Regions from separate parts of the Pantoea sp. X-Soil-ISGK-355 genome, predicted to be linked through region 4. Evidence: predicted binding sites of a transcription regulator. Region 4 holds the regulator's gene; each other region holds the start of a gene.
The links. Region 4 encodes PhoB, which activates phosphate uptake and scavenging genes when phosphate is short. Its sites were predicted from a motif close to CTGTCATAAAACTGNCNNAT; they were not measured.
Positions count from the first base shown of each region.

Region 1: the regulator PhoB is predicted to act here: its motif matches at 1,512-1,531, upstream of pstS (phosphate ABC transporter substrate-binding protein PstS).
Region 2: the regulator PhoB is predicted to act here: its motif matches at 2,442-2,461, upstream of ugpB (sn-glycerol-3-phosphate ABC transporter substrate-binding protein UgpB).
Region 3: the regulator PhoB is predicted to act here: its motif matches at 2,541-2,560, upstream of serA (phosphoglycerate dehydrogenase).

Region 1 covers NZ_AP035971.1:12,660-17,000, forward strand. The annotation lists gene glmS (glutamine--fructose-6-phosphate transaminase (isomerizing)) at 1-1,471, shown strand, start outside; gene pstS (phosphate ABC transporter substrate-binding protein PstS) at 1,637-2,680, shown strand; gene pstC (phosphate ABC transporter permease PstC) at 2,767-3,729, shown strand; gene pstA (phosphate ABC transporter permease PstA) at 3,726-4,341, shown strand, end outside.
Region 2 covers NZ_AP035971.1:3,764,405-3,768,745, reverse strand. The annotation lists gene AC6I8J_RS17400 (high-affinity branched-chain amino acid ABC transporter permease LivM) at 1-614, shown strand, start outside; gene livG (high-affinity branched-chain amino acid ABC transporter ATP-binding protein LivG) at 611-1,378, shown strand; gene livF (high-affinity branched-chain amino acid ABC transporter ATP-binding protein LivF) at 1,380-2,093, shown strand; gene ugpB (sn-glycerol-3-phosphate ABC transporter substrate-binding protein UgpB) at 2,533-3,849, shown strand; gene ugpA (sn-glycerol-3-phosphate ABC transporter permease UgpA) at 3,903-4,341, shown strand, end outside.
Region 3 covers NZ_AP035971.1:3,327,698-3,332,038, forward strand. The annotation lists RNA gene ssrS (6S RNA) at 1-91, shown strand, start outside; gene AC6I8J_RS15240 (5-formyltetrahydrofolate cyclo-ligase) at 183-776, shown strand; gene serA (phosphoglycerate dehydrogenase) at 1,121-2,359, opposite strand; gene rpiA (ribose-5-phosphate isomerase RpiA) at 2,639-3,298, opposite strand; gene AC6I8J_RS15255 (LysR family transcriptional regulator ArgP) at 3,481-4,341, shown strand, end outside.
Region 4 covers NZ_AP035971.1:985,223-989,563, reverse strand. The annotation lists gene AC6I8J_RS04350 (PstS family phosphate ABC transporter substrate-binding protein) at 1-421, opposite strand, end outside; gene phoR (phosphate regulon sensor histidine kinase PhoR) at 441-1,754, opposite strand; gene phoB (phosphate response regulator transcription factor PhoB) at 1,769-2,458, opposite strand; gene sbcD (exonuclease subunit SbcD) at 2,656-3,855, shown strand; gene AC6I8J_RS04330 (AAA family ATPase) at 3,852-4,341, shown strand, end outside.

The DNA of each region.
Region 1 (4,341 bases), 970 kb from region 4:
CTCTGAAACCGACACCGAAGTGGTGGCGCATCTGGTTCACTGGGAGCAGAAGCAGGGCGGTTCGCTGCGCGAAGTCGTATTGCGCGTAATCCCACAGCTGCGCGGTGCCTATGGCATGGTCATCATGGACAGCCGCGATCCGTCACTGCTGGTGGCCGCCCGTTCCGGCAGCCCGCTGGTGATTGGCCGTGGCATGGGTGAAAACTTTATCGCCTCAGATCAGCTGGCTCTGCTGCCGGTGACCCGCCGGTTCATCTATCTGGAAGAGGGTGATATCGCCGAGATCAGCCGTCGTGATGTCACGGTAATCGACCGTGAAGGCAACACCGTGACGCGTGCTGAAATCGAGTCGAACCTGCAATATGATGCCGGTGACAAAGGCATTTACCGTCATTACATGCAGAAAGAGATCTACGAACAGCCGATGGCGCTGAAAAGCACTCTGAGCGGTCGGTTCAGCCAGGGTCAGGTTGACCTCAGCGAGCTGGGCGCGGGCGCTGAAGCGATGCTGAGTCAGGTGGAGCATATCCAGATTATCGCCTGCGGCACCTCTTATAATTCCGGCATGGTGTCACGCTACTGGTTTGAGTCGCTGGCAAATATCCCCTGTGACGTGGAGATCGCCTCTGAGTTCCGCTATCGCAAGTCAGCGGTGCGCAAAAACAGCCTGCTGATCACCCTGTCGCAGTCGGGTGAAACGGCGGATACCCTGGCAGCACTGCGTCTCTCGAAAGAGCTGGGCTACCTGGGGTCGCTGGCCGTCTGTAACGTGGCGGGTTCGTCACTGGTGCGGGAATCTGACCTGGCACTGATGACCAAAGCGGGCACCGAAATCGGCGTCGCCTCTACCAAAGCGTTTACCACCCAGTTAGCGGTGCTGCTGATGCTGGTGGCGAAACTGGGTCGTCTGAAAGGGATGTCTGCGGAGACTGAGCATGAGATCGTTCATGCCCTGCAGGCGTTGCCGAACCGGATTGAGCAGATGCTGGCGCAGGATAAGCTGATTGAGAATCTGGCAGAAGGCTTCTCTGACAAGCATCACGCGCTGTTCCTGGGTCGTGGCGATCAATACCCGATTGCCATGGAAGGGGCGCTGAAGCTCAAGGAGATCTCCTACATTCATGCGGAGGCTTACGCCGCAGGCGAGCTGAAACATGGCCCGCTGGCGCTGATTGATGCGGACATGCCGGTGATCGTAGTGGCACCTAACAACGAACTGCTGGAGAAGCTCAAATCCAACATCGAAGAGGTGCGTGCACGCGGCGGTCTGCTCTATGTGTTCGCCGATCAGGATGCAGGCTTTAGCGACAGTGACGGGATGAAGATTATCCCGTTGCCGCATGTTGAAGAGGTGATTGCGCCGATCTTCTACACCGTGCCGTTGCAGTTACTCTCCTATCACGTTGCCCTAATTAAAGGCACCGACGTCGATCAGCCACGCAACCTGGCAAAATCGGTTACCGTGGAATAACCTGGTGGGCCCCGTCGCGGGCCCACTTCATTCTGGCCCTCTGTCATATAACTGTCACATTTCGTACATTTCACTGTCATCAAACTGTCCTATTTTCCCTCCTGCAGCAATCACAGACTCTTACTAAAACGGCCCCTAGCCTGACTTTTCTCCCCTGGAGGGAATATGACACTGATGCGTAGCACCGTAGCCCGAATCCTCGCCACCACCTTCGCTGTAAGCGCGGTATCTGCTTTTGCGGCCACCGATCTCACTGGTGCAGGCGGGACGTTCCCGGCGCCGGTTTATGCCAAGTGGGCAGCAGAATATCAGCAAGCCACCGGTAGCAAAATTAACTACCAGGGCATCGGTTCATCTGGCGGCGTAAAACAGATCATCGCCAAAACCGTTGATTTCGGTGCGTCCGATGCGCCAATGAAAGATGAAGATCTGCAGAAAAATGGCCTTTTCCAGTTCCCTACCGTGATCGGTGGTGTGGTGCTGGCGGTTAACCTGCCAGGCATCAAGTCAGGCCAGCTGACGCTGGATGGTAAAACCGTCGGTGATATCTACCTCGGCACCATCAAAAAGTGGAACGACCCGGCGATCGCCAGACTCAACCCGGGCGTAAAACTGCCAGAGACCAACATCAACGTGGTGCGTCGTGCTGATGGTTCAGGCACCTCATTCGTCTTCACCAGTTACCTGGCGAAAGTGAACCCGGACTGGAACAGCAAAATTGGTAAAGGTAATACCGTTAACTGGCCGGTGGGTCTGGGCGGTAAAGGCAACGACGGCGTCGCCGCGTTTGTTCAGCGTCTGCCGGGTTCTATCGGCTACGTGGAATATGCCTACGCCAAACAGAACAACCTGACCTACACCAAACTGATCGATGCCGATGGTAAAGCGGTTGCACCAAGCGAGACCAGCTTCAGTAATGCCGCGAAAGGCGCTGACTGGAGCAAGTCTTTTGCGCAGGATCTGACCTTCCAGAAGGGCGCGGATGCCTGGCCAATCTCCTCAACCACCTTCATTCTGATCTATAAAGATCAGGCGAATGCGGCTAAGGGCGCTGAAGTGCTGAAGTTCTTCGACTGGGCTTACAAAAGCGGCAGCAAAACCGCCACAGCGCTGGATTATGCTGCGCTGCCAGAGAGCGTGACCGAGCAGATTCGCGCCGCCTGGAAAGCCAATATCAAAGACAGTTCTGGTAAAGCGCTTTATCAGTAATTGACCGACCCTGGCCGGACAGCGGTCCGGTCAGACCCAGCGGGCGGCTCATGCCGCCCTGATAACTTCTGAAGACTGAGACTTCTATGGCTGCAACGAAGCCGGCATTCAAAGCCCCAGGCAAACAAGGTGACAGAATTTTTGGCGCGCTGGTCAGGCTGGCTGCGCTGATTGTGCTGTTACTGATGGGCGGCATTATTGTCTCCCTGATCATCTCCTCGTGGCCCAGCATCCAGAAGTTTGGTTTCGCCTTTTTGTGGACCAAAACCTGGGATGCGCCCAACGAACAATTTGGCGCACTGGTTCCGATTTACGGCACCCTTGTGACCTCCATCATCGCCCTGATTATCGCCGTGCCAGTGAGTTTTGGTATTGCGCTGTTCCTGACTGAACTCGCGCCAGGCTGGCTGCGTCGCCCGCTGGGCACCGCCATTGAGCTACTGGCAGCTATCCCGAGTATCGTTTACGGCATGTGGGGCCTGTTTGTCTTCGCGCCACTGTTTGCCGAATATTTCCAGACGCCGGTTAACGACGTGATGTCGGGTATTCCGATTGTTGGCGAACTCTTCTCCGGCCCCGCTTTCGGTATCGGTATCCTCGCGGCGGGAGTGATTCTGGCGATCATGATCATCCCGTACATTGCCTCGGTGATGCGCGACGTCTTTGAGCAGACCCCGGTGATGATGAAAGAGTCAGCCTACGGCATCGGCTGCACCACCTGGGAAGTGATCTGGCGCATCGTCCTGCCATTTACCAAAAATGGTGTGATTGGTGGCGTGATGCTGGGGCTGGGTCGTGCGCTGGGTGAGACCATGGCAGTGACCTTTATTATCGGCAACACCTATCAGCTCGACAGCCCATCGCTGTTTATGCCGGGTAACAGCATCACCTCGGCGCTGGCCAACGAGTTTGCGGAAGCGGAGTCGGGCGTGCATGTCGCCGCGCTGATGGAGCTGGGCCTGATCCTGTTTGTGATTACCTTTATCGTGCTGGCGATTTCAAAGCTGATGATTATGCGACTGCAGAAAAGTGAAGGAACGCGCTCATGACCACGATTGAAATTCAGGCGCGCGCCGAACTGGACGCATCACGTCGTAAAATGCAGTCCTGGCGCAGCACGAAAAATAAAATTGCGCTGACGCTGTCGCTGCTGACCATGGCGTTTGGTCTGTTCTGGCTGGTGTGGATACTGTTCACCACCGTCACGCGCGGTGTGGATGGACTCTCCTGGTCCCTGTTCACCGAATCAACGCCACCGCCAAATACCGCAGGCGGCGGTCTGGCGAACGCCCTGGCCGGCAGTGGATTGCTGATTTTCTGGTCGACCTTTTTCGGCACACCGCTGGGCATCATGGCTGGGATCTATCTGGCGGAATATGGGCGCAAGTCTGCCCTGTCAGAAGTGATCCGCTTTATTAACGACATTCTGCTTTCAGCCCCCTCCATTGTGGTCGGCCTGTTCGTCTACACCCTGGTGGTGTCGCAGATGCAGCACTTCTCCGGCTGGGCCGGGGTGATTGCGCTGGCACTGCTGCAGGTGCCGATTGTGATTCGTACCACCGAAAATATGCTGCGGCTGGTGCCAGATAGCATGCGTGAAGCGGCTTATGCGCTTGGCACACCGAAGTGGAAGATGATCTCGGCCATCACCCTGAAAGCCT
Region 2 (4,341 bases), 2.8 Mb from region 4:
GCATCAGCCAGATCCCGAAACCGACGCTGTTTGGTCTGGAGTTTGGCCGTACGCCCCGTGAAGGCGGCTGGGATACCTTCCATAACTTCTTTGGGCTGAAGTACGATCCCAGCGACCGCATCATCTTCCTCTACCTGGTGGCGCTGCTGCTGGTGGTATTGACGCTGTTCGTGATCAACCGGCTGCTGCGGATGCCGCTGGGCCGGGCCTGGGAAGCGCTGCGCGAAGATGAGATTGCCTGTCGTTCACTGGGCCTGAGTCCGACCCGCATCAAGCTGACCGCCTTTACCATCAGTGCCGCGTTTGCCGGTTTTGCCGGCAGTCTCTTCGCGGCGCGTCAGGGCTTTGTCAGCCCGGAATCCTTTACCTTTGTCGAGTCCGCCTTTGTGCTGGCGATTGTGGTATTGGGCGGGATGGGCTCGCAGTTTGCGGTCATTCTGGCCGCCATCCTGCTGGTGGTGTCACGCGAGCTGATGCGCGACCTCAATGAATACAGCATGCTGGTGCTGGGTGGCCTGATGGTGCTGATGATGATCTGGCGTCCGCAGGGCCTGTTGCCGATGAAGCGTCCGCATCTGAAGCTCAGAACCGGTAAACAAGGAGAACAGGCATGATTCAGCCTTTATTAGCCGTTGAAGGCCTGATGATGCGCTTCGGCGGTCTGTTAGCCGTGAACAATGTGGCACTGGAGCTGCGTCCACAGGAGATCGTTTCACTGATTGGTCCCAACGGTGCCGGTAAAACCACCGTGTTCAACTGCCTGACCGGCTTTTACAAACCCACCGGTGGCACGATCAAACTGCGTGAGCAGCATCTGGAAGGGTTGCCGGGCCAGAAGATTGCGCGGATGGGCATCGTGCGGACTTTCCAGCACGTGCGTCTGTTCCGTGAGATGACGGTGATTGAGAACCTGCTGGTCGCGCAGCATCAGCATCTGAAAAGCGGCGTATTTTCCGGCCTGCTGAAAACCCCGGCGTTTCGCCGCAGTGAGAGCGAGGCGCTGGATCGTGCGGCGACCTGGCTGGAGCGGGTGGGTCTGCTGGATCTGGCGAACCGTCAGGCGGGCAATCTGGCCTATGGTCAGCAGCGCCGTCTGGAGATTGCGCGCTGTATGGTGACGCGCCCGGAGATTCTGATGCTGGATGAACCGGCGGCGGGTCTTAACCCCAAAGAGACCCACGAGCTGGACGCGCTGATTGCGGAACTGCGTGGTGAACACAAGGTGTCGGTGCTGCTGATTGAACATGATATGAAGCTGGTGATGGGTATTTCTGACCGTATTTACGTGGTTAATCAGGGAACGCCGCTGGCTAACGGAACGCCGGAGGAGATTCGTAATAATCCGGATGTCATTCGTGCCTATTTAGGAGAGGCCTGAGATGGCAAATGCGATGTTAACCATTGAGAACGTCAGCGCTCACTACGGCAAAATTCAGGCGCTGCACAACGTTAGTCTCTATATCAATCAGGGCGAAATCGTCACCCTGATTGGCGCTAACGGCGCCGGAAAAACCACGCTGCTGGGCACGCTGTGCGGCGAGCCGCGCGCGACCCAGGGCACCATCACTTTTGATGGCAAAGCCATTACCGACTGGCAAACGGCGCGCATCATGCGTGAAGCGATCGCCATCGTGCCAGAGGGACGGCGGGTGTTTTCGCGCATGACGGTGGAAGAGAACCTGGCGATGGGCGGCTTTTTTGCCAGCCGCCCGGAGTATCTGACGCGGATTAAGCGCGTGTATGAACTCTTTCCACGGCTGGAGGAGCGTAAAATCCAGCGTGCCGGGACGATGTCAGGCGGCGAACAGCAGATGCTGGCGATTGGCCGTGCGCTGATGAGCCAGCCGCGCCTGCTGTTGCTGGATGAGCCGTCGCTGGGACTGGCACCGATCATTATTCAGCAGATCTTCGACACGATTGAGCAGTTGCGCAGCGAAGGGATGACGATTTTCCTGGTGGAGCAGAATGCCAATCAGGCGCTGAAGCTGGCTGATCGGGGCTATGTGCTGGAGAACGGGCATGTCGTGCTCGAAGATAGCGGTGCAGCGCTCCTATCCAACGAAGCCGTCCGCAGCGCTTACTTAGGTGCCTGATGGGGCACGGCCTGGCTTACTTGCCAGGTTCCGGTTGGGCAGTGCTCGCCATCCTCACGTACTACGTGTACGCTCCGGTGGCTGCGCGCTGTCCGCCCGCAACCTGGCTGCGCCGCCGACGGCCTTTGAAAGTGATGCGGAATGTGTCGCTGACGGCCTTGAGTGTTGGTTTGAGTGGAGCCGCCGACGGCCTTCGACTTCAGTGAAGTGAAAACCTCAGTAAGGTATTTTCAGCTTCCAGTCGCTCTGCAATTTATGTAACTAAAAACTGGTATCGCGGGCGTTTTGCCGCCGTGCTGCCAGCGTCCTCTTTTTCTCAATAAAGCCTGTCACCCGCCTGTCATCTTCCTGTTATTAATCCGTCATTTCCCCGTGTCATGTTACTTCGCGAACCAGAAATCCGTGATTTCACGCGTATTTACCTGCACAGGAAAATTCTATGTCCGTCGTTACCTTTCGTCGTAGCCTGATGAGCGTGCTGCTCGGTCTGACACTCAGCAGCCATGCCATGGCCGCCACTGAGATTCCTTTCTGGCACTCTATGGAAGGCGAGTTAGGCAAAGAAGTGGATTCGCTGGCACAGCGTTTTAACCAGACGCATCCCGATTACAAAATTGTTCCGACCTACAAAGGTAACTACGAGCAGAGCCTGGCGGCAGGGATTGCGGCCGTGCGCAGCGGCAAAGCCCCCGCGGTACTGCAGGTCTATGAAGTCGGTACGGCGACCATGATGGCTTCTAAGGCGATTGTGCCGGTGCATCAGGTTTTCAAAGATGCTGGCATCCCCTTTGATGAAAAGCAGTTCGTACCAACGGTGGCGGGCTACTACAGCGACAGCAAAGGTCAGCTGATCTCTCAGCCGTTCAACAGCTCGACGCCGGTGCTCTACTACAACAAAGACGCCTTCAAAAAAGCGGGCCTTAACCCGGATCAACCCCCTAAAACCTGGCAGGAGCTGGCGACGGATGCCGCCGCACTGCGCAAATCGGGGATGAGCTGTGGCTACGCCAGCGGCTGGCAGGGCTGGATCCAGATTGAAAACTTCAGCGCCTGGCATGCGCTGCCGGTGGCGACAGAGAACAACGGATTTGATGGGCTCAACGCGGTGCTGGAGTTCAACAAGCCGGTACAGGTTCGTCACATCGACCTGCTGGAAGCGATGAACAAAAAAGGGGACTTCACCTACTTTGGCCGCAAAGATGAGTCCACCGCCAAGTTCTACAACGGTGACTGCGGTATCACTACCGCCTCATCCGGATCGCTGGCTGATATCCGCCACTACGCCAAATTCAACTTCGGCGTCGGCATGATGCCGTATGACGACACCGTGCCGAATGCACCGCAGAACGCCCTGATCGGCGGGGCCAGCCTGTGGGTGATGAAAGGCAAAGATGCGGCAACCTACAAAGGCGTGGCCGAGTTCATGCAGTTCCTGGCTAAACCGGAAATCGCCGCGGAATGGCACCAGAAAACCGGCTATCTGCCGATTACCACCGCCGCCTACGAGCTGACGAAACAGCAGGGCTTCTACGATAAGAATCCGGGTGCAGATATTGCGACCCGCCAGATGATGAACAAGCCGCCACTGCCGTTCACCAAAGGCATGCGTCTGGGCAACATGCCGCAGATTCGTACCGTGATCGACGAGGAGCTGGAAAGCGTCTGGACCGGCAAACAGTCGCCGCAAAGCGCGCTGGATAACGCAGTGAAACGCGGCAACGAACTGCTGCGCCGCTTTCAGCAGCAGGTGAAATAATCTCTCCTCTGGCCAGCCCAGGCTGGCCCCTCTTTTCTGACGCCAGGTACGCCATGTCTTCATCCCGTCCGGTTTTTCGCACCAGCCTGTTGCCCTATCTTCTGGTGCTGCCGCAACTGCTGATTACCGCCATCTTCTTTCTCTGGCCTGCCGGTGAAGCGCTGTGGTACTCGCTGCAAAGCCTCGACCCCTTTGGCATCTCCAGCAGCTTTGTCGGGCTGGAAAACTTCAGACGCCTGTTTGCCGATCCCTACTATCTGGACTCGTTCTGGACCACGATAAAATTCAGCGGCATGGTCACGGTGTTCGGCATGGTCTTTTCGCTGCTGCTGGCGGCGCTGGTGGATTATGTGGTGCGACTGCGCCGCCTCTATCAGACCCTGCTGCTGCTGCCCTACGCCGTTGCGCCTGTGGTGGCTGCGGTGCTGTGGATGTTTCTGTTTAACCCCGGTCTGGGCCTGTTCAGCTATCTGCTGAACCACATCGGCTACG
Region 3 (4,341 bases), 2.3 Mb from region 4:
TTCGTCCGAGAAGCCTGATGGTTATGACGGCATGTTCACCTTGAACCAAGGGTTCAAGGGTTACAGCCTACGGCGGCATCTCGGAGATCTCTCTTCCTGTAGTCCTGCTTTTTCCCCTGACTGACATGTTATAGTCGCTCAACAGCGACTTATCCGGCGGGAAAATCATGTCTGAACCTTCCATGTCTGAACCTTCAATGACCCAGCGTCAGGCGATTCGCCAGCATGTGCGACATCTGCGACGGGCACTCACCGATGAGCAGCAAACGCAGGCCGCTGAGCAGCTCGCTGAACATGCGCTCAACTACGCCCCGGTGACTGAAGCGCGCAATATCGCCCTTTTTCTGTCGGTGGATGGCGAACTAAATACCCGTCCGCTGATTGCCCGCCTCTGGCATCAGAAGAAAACGGTCTGTCTGCCGGTTTTACACCCCTTCTCCCCCGGTAATTTGTTGTTTCTGCGCTACTCGCCCGATACCCCATTGCTCAAAAATAAGCTGCGCATTCCTGAACCGCCGCTGGATATCCGGCAGTTGATCACCCTTGACCAACTGGATCTGATGATGGTGCCGCTGGTGGCATTTGATCAGCATGGACAGCGTCTGGGGATGGGCGGCGGCTTCTACGATCGTACCCTGCAGAACTGGCGGCAGCACGGTTTTTTGCCGGTGGGCCTGGCACACGATTGTCAGCAGGTCGATAGCCTGCCGGTGGCAGAATGGGATGTGCCTTTGCCGGCGGTAATGACGCCATCAAAACTCTGGCAGTGGGAGTAGAAGCGTCGCTTTTGCAGACAAGTGAAAACCCATACCTGGGCGCATCTGGCAGCAATGGAAAAGCTTAACGCGCAGGGAACATGGTCAGAAGAGGAAAGCGTCCCGCGCAAGGGACAAAAACGCCGGGAGCGTTTTTGAACAACGCAAAGCGTTGGCCCGTTTACGGGCGCACCTCAGGGATGAGGTGCCTAATCGCGCGGGCCGGGCATGCCAGGGATGGCGGATTTTGCGTCTTTCCGATCTGACCGTGTTCTCTTCGCAGTCTCGATCTTACAGTAAATCGCGACAGCCTGTATTACCTACCTGAAGAGACGCGACTAAGCGCCTGTTCAGGTTGGTAGCGCTTAGTAGAGCAGACGCGCGCGGATAGTACCCGGAATCGCCTTCATCAGCTGCAGCGCGTTCTCGGCCACTTCCGGCTCTGCATCAATGTCGATCACCACATAGCCCATGAACGGTGAAGTTTGCAGATACTGGGCGGCGATGTTGATACCCTGCTCGGCAAAAATCTGGTTGATGGCCGTCAGCACGCCAGGACGGTTCTCATGGATATGCAGCAGACGACTGGCGCTGATACCGTGAATCGGCAGTGATACTTCCGGGAAGTTGACCGCTGAGAGAGTCGAGCCGTTATCGGAATATTTTGCCAGCTTGCCCGCCACTTCAATCCCGATATTCTCCTGCGCTTCTTCTGTCGATCCGCCAATGTGCGGCGTCAGGATCACATTGTCGAACTCACTCAATGGAGAGATAAACGGCTCGCTGTTGGTGGCTGGCTCGGTCGGGAAGACGTCGATGGCTGCACCACCCACATGCTTGCTGGCCAGGGCATCACACAGCGCGGGAATATCCACGACTGTACCGCGTGAGGCGTTAATCAGCAGCGCACCGGGTTTCATCTGCGCCAGCTGCTCTGCACCGATCATATCCTGTGTAGAGGCCGTTTCCGGCACGTGCAGGCTGACAACGTCGCTCATGTTGAGCAGGTCTGCAAGATGGCGTACCTGCGTGGCATTACCCAGCGGCAGCTTGTTTTCAATGTCGTAGAAGAAAACATGCATGCCCAGACTTTCTGCCAGCACGCCCAGCTGCATACCGATATGACCGTAACCGATGATGCCCAGCTTTTTGCCACGCGCTTCAAATGAGCCTTTGGCAATCTTATTCCAGATGCCACGGTGTGCTTTCGCGTTTGCTTCCGGGATGCCACGCAGCATCAGCAGCATCTCACCAATGACCAGCTCCGCCACCGAGCGGGTATTCGAGAAAGGCGCATTGAACACCGGGATACCCCGGCGGGCAGCCGCCTGCAGATCAACCTGGTTGGTGCCGATACAGAAACAGCCCACGGCGACCAGCTTTTCAGCCGCCGCAAAAATCTCTTCAGTGAGCTGGGAGCGGGAACGGATACCAATGAAGTGCGCATCGCGGATCGATGCTTTTAACGCGTCGGAGTCCAGTGCGCCCTTGTGGAATTCGATGTTGGTATAGCCTGCAGCCCGCAGGTTTTCCAGCGCGCTCTGATGGACACCTTCCACCAACAGGAACTTAATCTTATCTTTTTCCAGTGATACCTTTGCCATTTCCCGATCCTATTCAGCATTCAATGAGGACTACCATAAGCCAGCCTTCTGTCAAAATATCAAAAAAATCGCGTCCGGCAATACAAACGATTGCCCGCCAGCCAGCATGGCAATGGCTGGCAGCAGCACATTGCCGGACAAAATCATGAGGTCAGCGATGAAGAGAGAACGAACCTACTGTCGATGACGGTTATGTGACATAAGTCACCAAATTTCACCGACGCGAGAAAAGATGATTTGCAGGCAGAAATAACCGGCGCCTTTACAGCGCCAGACAGATCATTTTTTGATGGTTTTCACGCCATCAGGACCGCCGATCAATGCGATATCGGCACCGCGCGCGGCAAAAAGGCCAACGGTCACGACGCCAGGCAAAGCATTGATGGTTTTTTCCAGCTCAATCGGATCGAGAATGCGGAGATTATGCACATCAAGAATAATGTTGCCGTTATCCGTGACCACGTTCTGACGATACTCAGGTAAGCCACCCATTTTCACCAGCTGACGCGCCACGTAACTGCGCGCCATCGGAATCACTTCGACCGGCAGAGGGAAACGCCCCAGCACATCGACCTCTTTTGAGGCGTCAGCGATGCAGATAAACGTCTCTGCCACTGCGGCCACGATCTTTTCGCGCGTCAGCGCTGCGCCACCGCCTTTGATCATCTGCATCTGTGGGTTGATCTCATCCGCGCCATCAACGTATACCGACAGCAGGTCAATCTCGTTCAGATCGAACACCTGAATACCCAGGCTCTTCAGCTTCTGGGTTGAGGCATCCGAGCTGGAGACAGCACCTTCAATCTGATGCCTGACTGTGGCCAGCGCATCAATAAAGTGGGCAGCGGTGGATCCGGTGCCTACGCCAACAACGGTGCCCGGCTGCACGTACTCAAGTGCAGCCCAGCCAACGGCTTTTTTCAGTTCATCCTGGGTCATGGTATGTTTAAAACCTGTGCGACAACGAAGTGCGCGTAGTATAAAACAAGGCTTGCTGAAAATGCTCGGCTGTCCGACGTGGATTTATCGCTTTGGAAGCCAGCCCACAAAAAATAAGAGAGCCATCACAGGTGACACTTTTGTGGCATAGTGACGTCCACCCTGAAGGAGAGAGAAGAAGAATGAAACGCCCGGATTATCGAACGCTTCAGGCGCTGGATTCAGTGATCCGCGAACGCGGCTTTGAGCGTGCCGCACAAAAGTTATGTATCACCCAGTCGGCGGTTTCACAGCGTATCAAGCAGCTGGAGAACCTGTTTGGTCAGCCGCTGCTGGTACGTACCGTGCCACCGCGTCCGACTGAACAGGGGCAAAAACTGCTGGCGTTGCTGCATCAGGTAGAATTGCTGGAAGAGGAGTGGCTGGGCGACGAGAACAGTGGCACCACGCCGCTGCTGCTGTCGCTGGCGGTCAATGCCGACAGTCTGGCGACCTGGCTGCTGCCCGCACTGAAAGATGTACTGGCGGATTCACCTGTGCGTCTGAATCTGCAGGTCGAAGATGAAACCCGCACTCAGGAGCGTCTGCGTCGGGGTGAAGTGGTGGGTGCGGTGAGTATTCAGCCGCAGCCGCTGCCAAGTTGCCTGGTGGATCAGCTCGGTGCGCTCGACTATCTGTTTGTGGCGTCACGCGACTTTGCCGATCGCTTCTTCCCAAACGGCGTCACCCGCTCTGCCCTGCTGAAAGCGCCTGCGGTAGCGTTTGACCATCTTGATGATATGCATCAGGCCTTCCTGCAGCAGAACTTTGATCTCTCACCGGGCAGCGTGCCCTGTCACATTGTGAACTCCTCTGAAGCTTTTGTGCAGATGGCGCGACAGGGTTCGACCTGCTGTATGATCCCACATCTTCAGATTGAGCGTGAGCTGGCAAGCGGTGAGTTAATCGATTTGACGCCGGGTCTGTGTCAGCGGCGGATGCTCTACTGGCATCGGTTTGCGCCGGAAAGCCGGTTAATGCGTCGGGTGACCGATGCGCTGATT
Region 4 (4,341 bases):
CGTGCGCGCCACACAGGCGGGTAATGGAGAAAATAGCATCGAGCTGACGCGGTTCAATCTGCTGCAGCGGATTGCGCTGATTCACCACCACCACCAGCGCATCCATCGCCACCGGCACTGCCAGCGGCGGATAGCCGTAGCGCGCCTCAAAGGCCTGGCGTTCGTCGGCCTGCATCGGTCGGCTCATCGGCCCGAGCTGAGCGGCACCCGCTGCCAGCGCGGTCGGCGCGGTAGACGAACCAGAGGCCTGAACCTGCACATTAACGCCCGGTGCCTGGCGGCTGAAATCTTCGCCCCACAGGGTCATCAGATAGCCAAGCGTGTCGGATCCGACGCTGCTGAGATTGCCGGAGAGCGCGCCGGGCTGGGCCAGCGCCATGCCCGGCAGCAGAGAGACGATTAACAAAAGAAGGAGGCGCATCAGAGAGATCCGGCAGCGATTAATGAACGGCATTCTCCTGCATCACGCTGCTGACAATCAACCTCGCGGGCAGCGTAAAAGTAAAACAGGTCTCTTTATGCGGCACGCTGGTGATATCGAGCCGCGCGTTGTGGTGGCTCAGCGCATGTTTCACAATCGCCAGCCCCAGCCCGCTGCCGCCGGTGGCGCGTGAACGCGCTTTATCAACCCGGTAGAAGCGCTCGGTCAGACGCGGAATATGTTCTGAGGCGATACCCGGCCCGTTGTCGCATACCCGGAAGGTTGCGCCCTGCTTGCCACGCAGCCAGCTGATATCGATCCGCGTGCCCTCCGGGGTGTGATTGACCGCGTTGTAAACCAGGTTGGAGATCGCGCTGCGCAGCTGTTCGTCGTTGCCGAACACTTTCAGATGGGGATCGGTATGAAAATGGATATCGTGCCGACCGCCACTCAGTGTCGCCGCCTCATGCTGCAGCAGTTTCAGCATCACCGGCACATCGACCTTCTCTTTGAGATCGATCGCGGGGGCGGCTTCAATACGCGACAGCGTCAGCAGCTGTTTCACCAGGCTGTCCATGCGGCGCGTCTGCTCCGACATGGTGTGCAGCGCTTTGCTGCGCGAAGGCTCGCTCATCACCGAGTCGTTCATCATCTCCAGATAGCCCTGCAGCACGGTGAGCGGCGTCCGTAACTCATGGCTGACGTTGGCAAAGAAGTTACGGCGCGCCCCTTCCAGCTGATGCATCTGCGTCACATCACGGGCTACCAGCAGCCATTGCCCCTCGCTGTAGGGCATGACGCGGAATTCCATATGAAGTTTGTTGTTCAGCACCAGCGTCAGCGGCTTGTCAAAATCGCGCTGGCGAAGATAGCGGGAGAACTCCGGGTAACGCAGCAGATTGAGGATATTCTGGCCATTATCTTCCGGCCAGCGCAGCCCCAGATGCTGTTGCGCCAGGCCGTTACACCAGAAAATAGTGCCCTCTTCCGTGGTCAGGATCACCGCATCCGGCAGCGATTCGGCCCCGCTGCGGAAGCGTTTAATGAGATTGCCCAGTTCACGCCGCCGCCGCCGGTTGCGCAGTTGCATCTGGTAAAGCCCATAAAACAGCGGTTCCCAGCTGGCACGCCCGGTCGGTGGCGTCATGGTGCGGTCGAGCCACAGCCAGTGCGACAGCCGCATCAGATTGTGGAAATGCCACAACAGCACCACCAGCACGCTCACCAGCAGCCACCAGGGCAGGCTGCCAAACAGCAGGCCCAGCAGCGCAGCAGGCAGACTGGCCAGCAGCAGTTCTGTCAGTAATCTCTTCCAGGAGAGGCGTTCCAGCACGGTAAAGGCTCCGTTCAGTAGCGGGCAGAGAAACGATACCCTGTTCCACGGACGGTTTGTACCATGCGATCGTGGCCGGAGACTTCCAGCGCTTTACGTAAACGGCGAATGTGAACATCGACAGTGCGATCCTCCACATACACATTGGTGCCCCAGACGTGGTTCAGCAGCTGTTCGCGGCTGTAGACGCGTTCCGGGTGAGTCATAAAGAAGTGCAGCAGCTTATATTCGGTGGGGCCCATCTCCAGCGGCGTGGTTTCGGACATCACGCGATGTGAGGAGGGATCCAGACTCAGCCCCTGCATCTCAATCACCTCTTCCACCGCCATCGGCGAAATGCGGCGCATCACCGCTTTGATCCGCGCCATCAGCTCTTTGGGTGAAAACGGCTTGGTAATGTAATCATCGGCGCCCACTTCCAGGCCACGTACCCGATCTTCCTCTTCGCCACGCGCGGTCAGCATCATCACCGGGATATCGCGGGTCATCGCCTCGCGCTTCAGATGCTTAATAAACTGAATACCGCTGCCACCGGGTAACATCCAGTCCAGCAAAATCAGATCGGGCCAGGGTTCAATCAGCTTGCCAACGGCGCTGTCATAATCTTCCGCCTCGATTGGCTGATAGTCGTTCTGCTCCAGAACAAAACACAACATTTCACGGATGGGGGCTTCATCCTCCACAACCAAAATGCGCTTAGCCATTATTACTCCTGCTGATTATGACGGCTGTCACTGAGATTCGCGGCGCCATTATGCGTCAGATTTGTGACACTTTTATGAAAAACATAACCTGCCTGTAACCTCACTGGTAATCATTTATGACAGCGCAGCGACATTTTTTTGCTTTGGCCGCAGAGCCAGTATAATCGCCCGGCGAATCACAACGGCAGGGACTCATCATGCGCATTATTCATACTGCGGACTGGCATCTGGGGCAGTTCTTTTACAACAAAAGTCGGGCAGCCGAACATCAGGCGTTTCTCGACTGGCTGTTGATCCAGATTGAACAGCATCAGGTGGATGCGCTGATTATTGCAGGCGACCTGTTTGATACCGGCACGCCGCCCAGCTACGCCCGCGAGATGTTTAACCGTTTTGTGGTGGCGCTGCAGCCCACCGGCTGTCAGCTGATTGTGCTGGCGGGTAACCACGATTCCGTGGCAACGCTGAACGAGTCACGCGAGCTGCTGGCCTGTCTCAATACCCGGGTGATCGCTACACCGCAGGAGCAGGATGATGTGCTACTGCTCAACACCCGCCAGGGCGAGCCGGGTGCGCTGCTGTGCGCCATTCCCTATCTGCGCCCGCGCGATATCCTGCGCAGCCGGGCGGGTCAGTCGGGCCGCGACAAACAGACCTCGCTGCTGGAGGCGATTGCCCACCACTATCAGCAGCGTTTCGCCGCTGCCCAGGCGCTGGGCTATGCGCTGCCAATCATTGCTACCGGTCACCTCACCACTGTCGGCGTCAGCCAGAGCGATTCGGTGCGCGACATCTACATCGGCACGCTGGACGCGTTTCCGGCCAGCGCGTTTCCGGCTGTTGACTATATTGCGCTCGGCCATATTCATCGCGCCCAGCGCGTGGCCGGCAGCGAGCATATCCGCTATAGCGGCTCTCCGATTCCGCTGAGCTTTGATGAGCTGGGGAGTGAAAAGAGCGTCTTCCTGCTGGAACTGGCGGTCAGTGGCCTGCAGTCAGTTACGCCGCTGGTGGTGCCACAGACGCAGCCGATGCAGGTGCTGAAAGGTTCGCTGGCGCAGATTGCGGAGCAGCTAAACGCCTTTAGTACGACAGAGCAGGAAAAACCGACCTGGCTCGACATCGAGGTTACCACCCAGGAGTACCTCAGCGATCTGCAGCGCCAGGTCGAAACACTGACCGCTACGCTGCCGGTCGAGGTATTGCTGTTACGCCGCAGTCGTGAACAGCGTCAGCAGAGCCTGGCGCGGCTCGACAACGAAACGCTGAGTGAGCTGAAGGTGGAAGAGGTCTTCGCGCGCCGCCTGGCGCTGGATGAGGCGCTGCAACCGGCGCAAATTGACGAGATGACCACGCTGTTTCGCCAGACGCTGGCGGCTATGGAAGAGACCCGATGAAGATTCTTACGCTACGGTTTAAAAACCTCAACGCCCTGCGCGGTGAATGGTTCATCGACTTCCGCGCCGAACCCTTTGCCAGCAACGGCCTGTTTGCCATAACCGGGGCCACCGGGGCCGGTAAAACCACCCTGCTGGACGCGATCTGCCTGGCGCTCTATCACCAGACGCCGCGCCTGGGGGCGATTTCCCAGAGCCAGAATGCCCTGATGACCCGCGACTGCGCAGAATGTCTGGCTGAGGTCGAGTTTGAGATCAAAGGTGAAGCCTGGCGCGCCTTCTGGAGCCAGAACCGCGCACGCGGCACCGCCGACGGCAAACTGCAGGCACCGCGCGTTGAGCTGGCGCGCTGTGACGACAACCTCATTGTTGCCGATAAAGTCGGTGACAAGCTGAAGCTGATCGAAACCCTCTCAGGTCTTGATTTCGAACGCTTTACCCGCTCGATGATGCTGTCACAGGGCCAGTTTGCCGCCTTCCTCAATG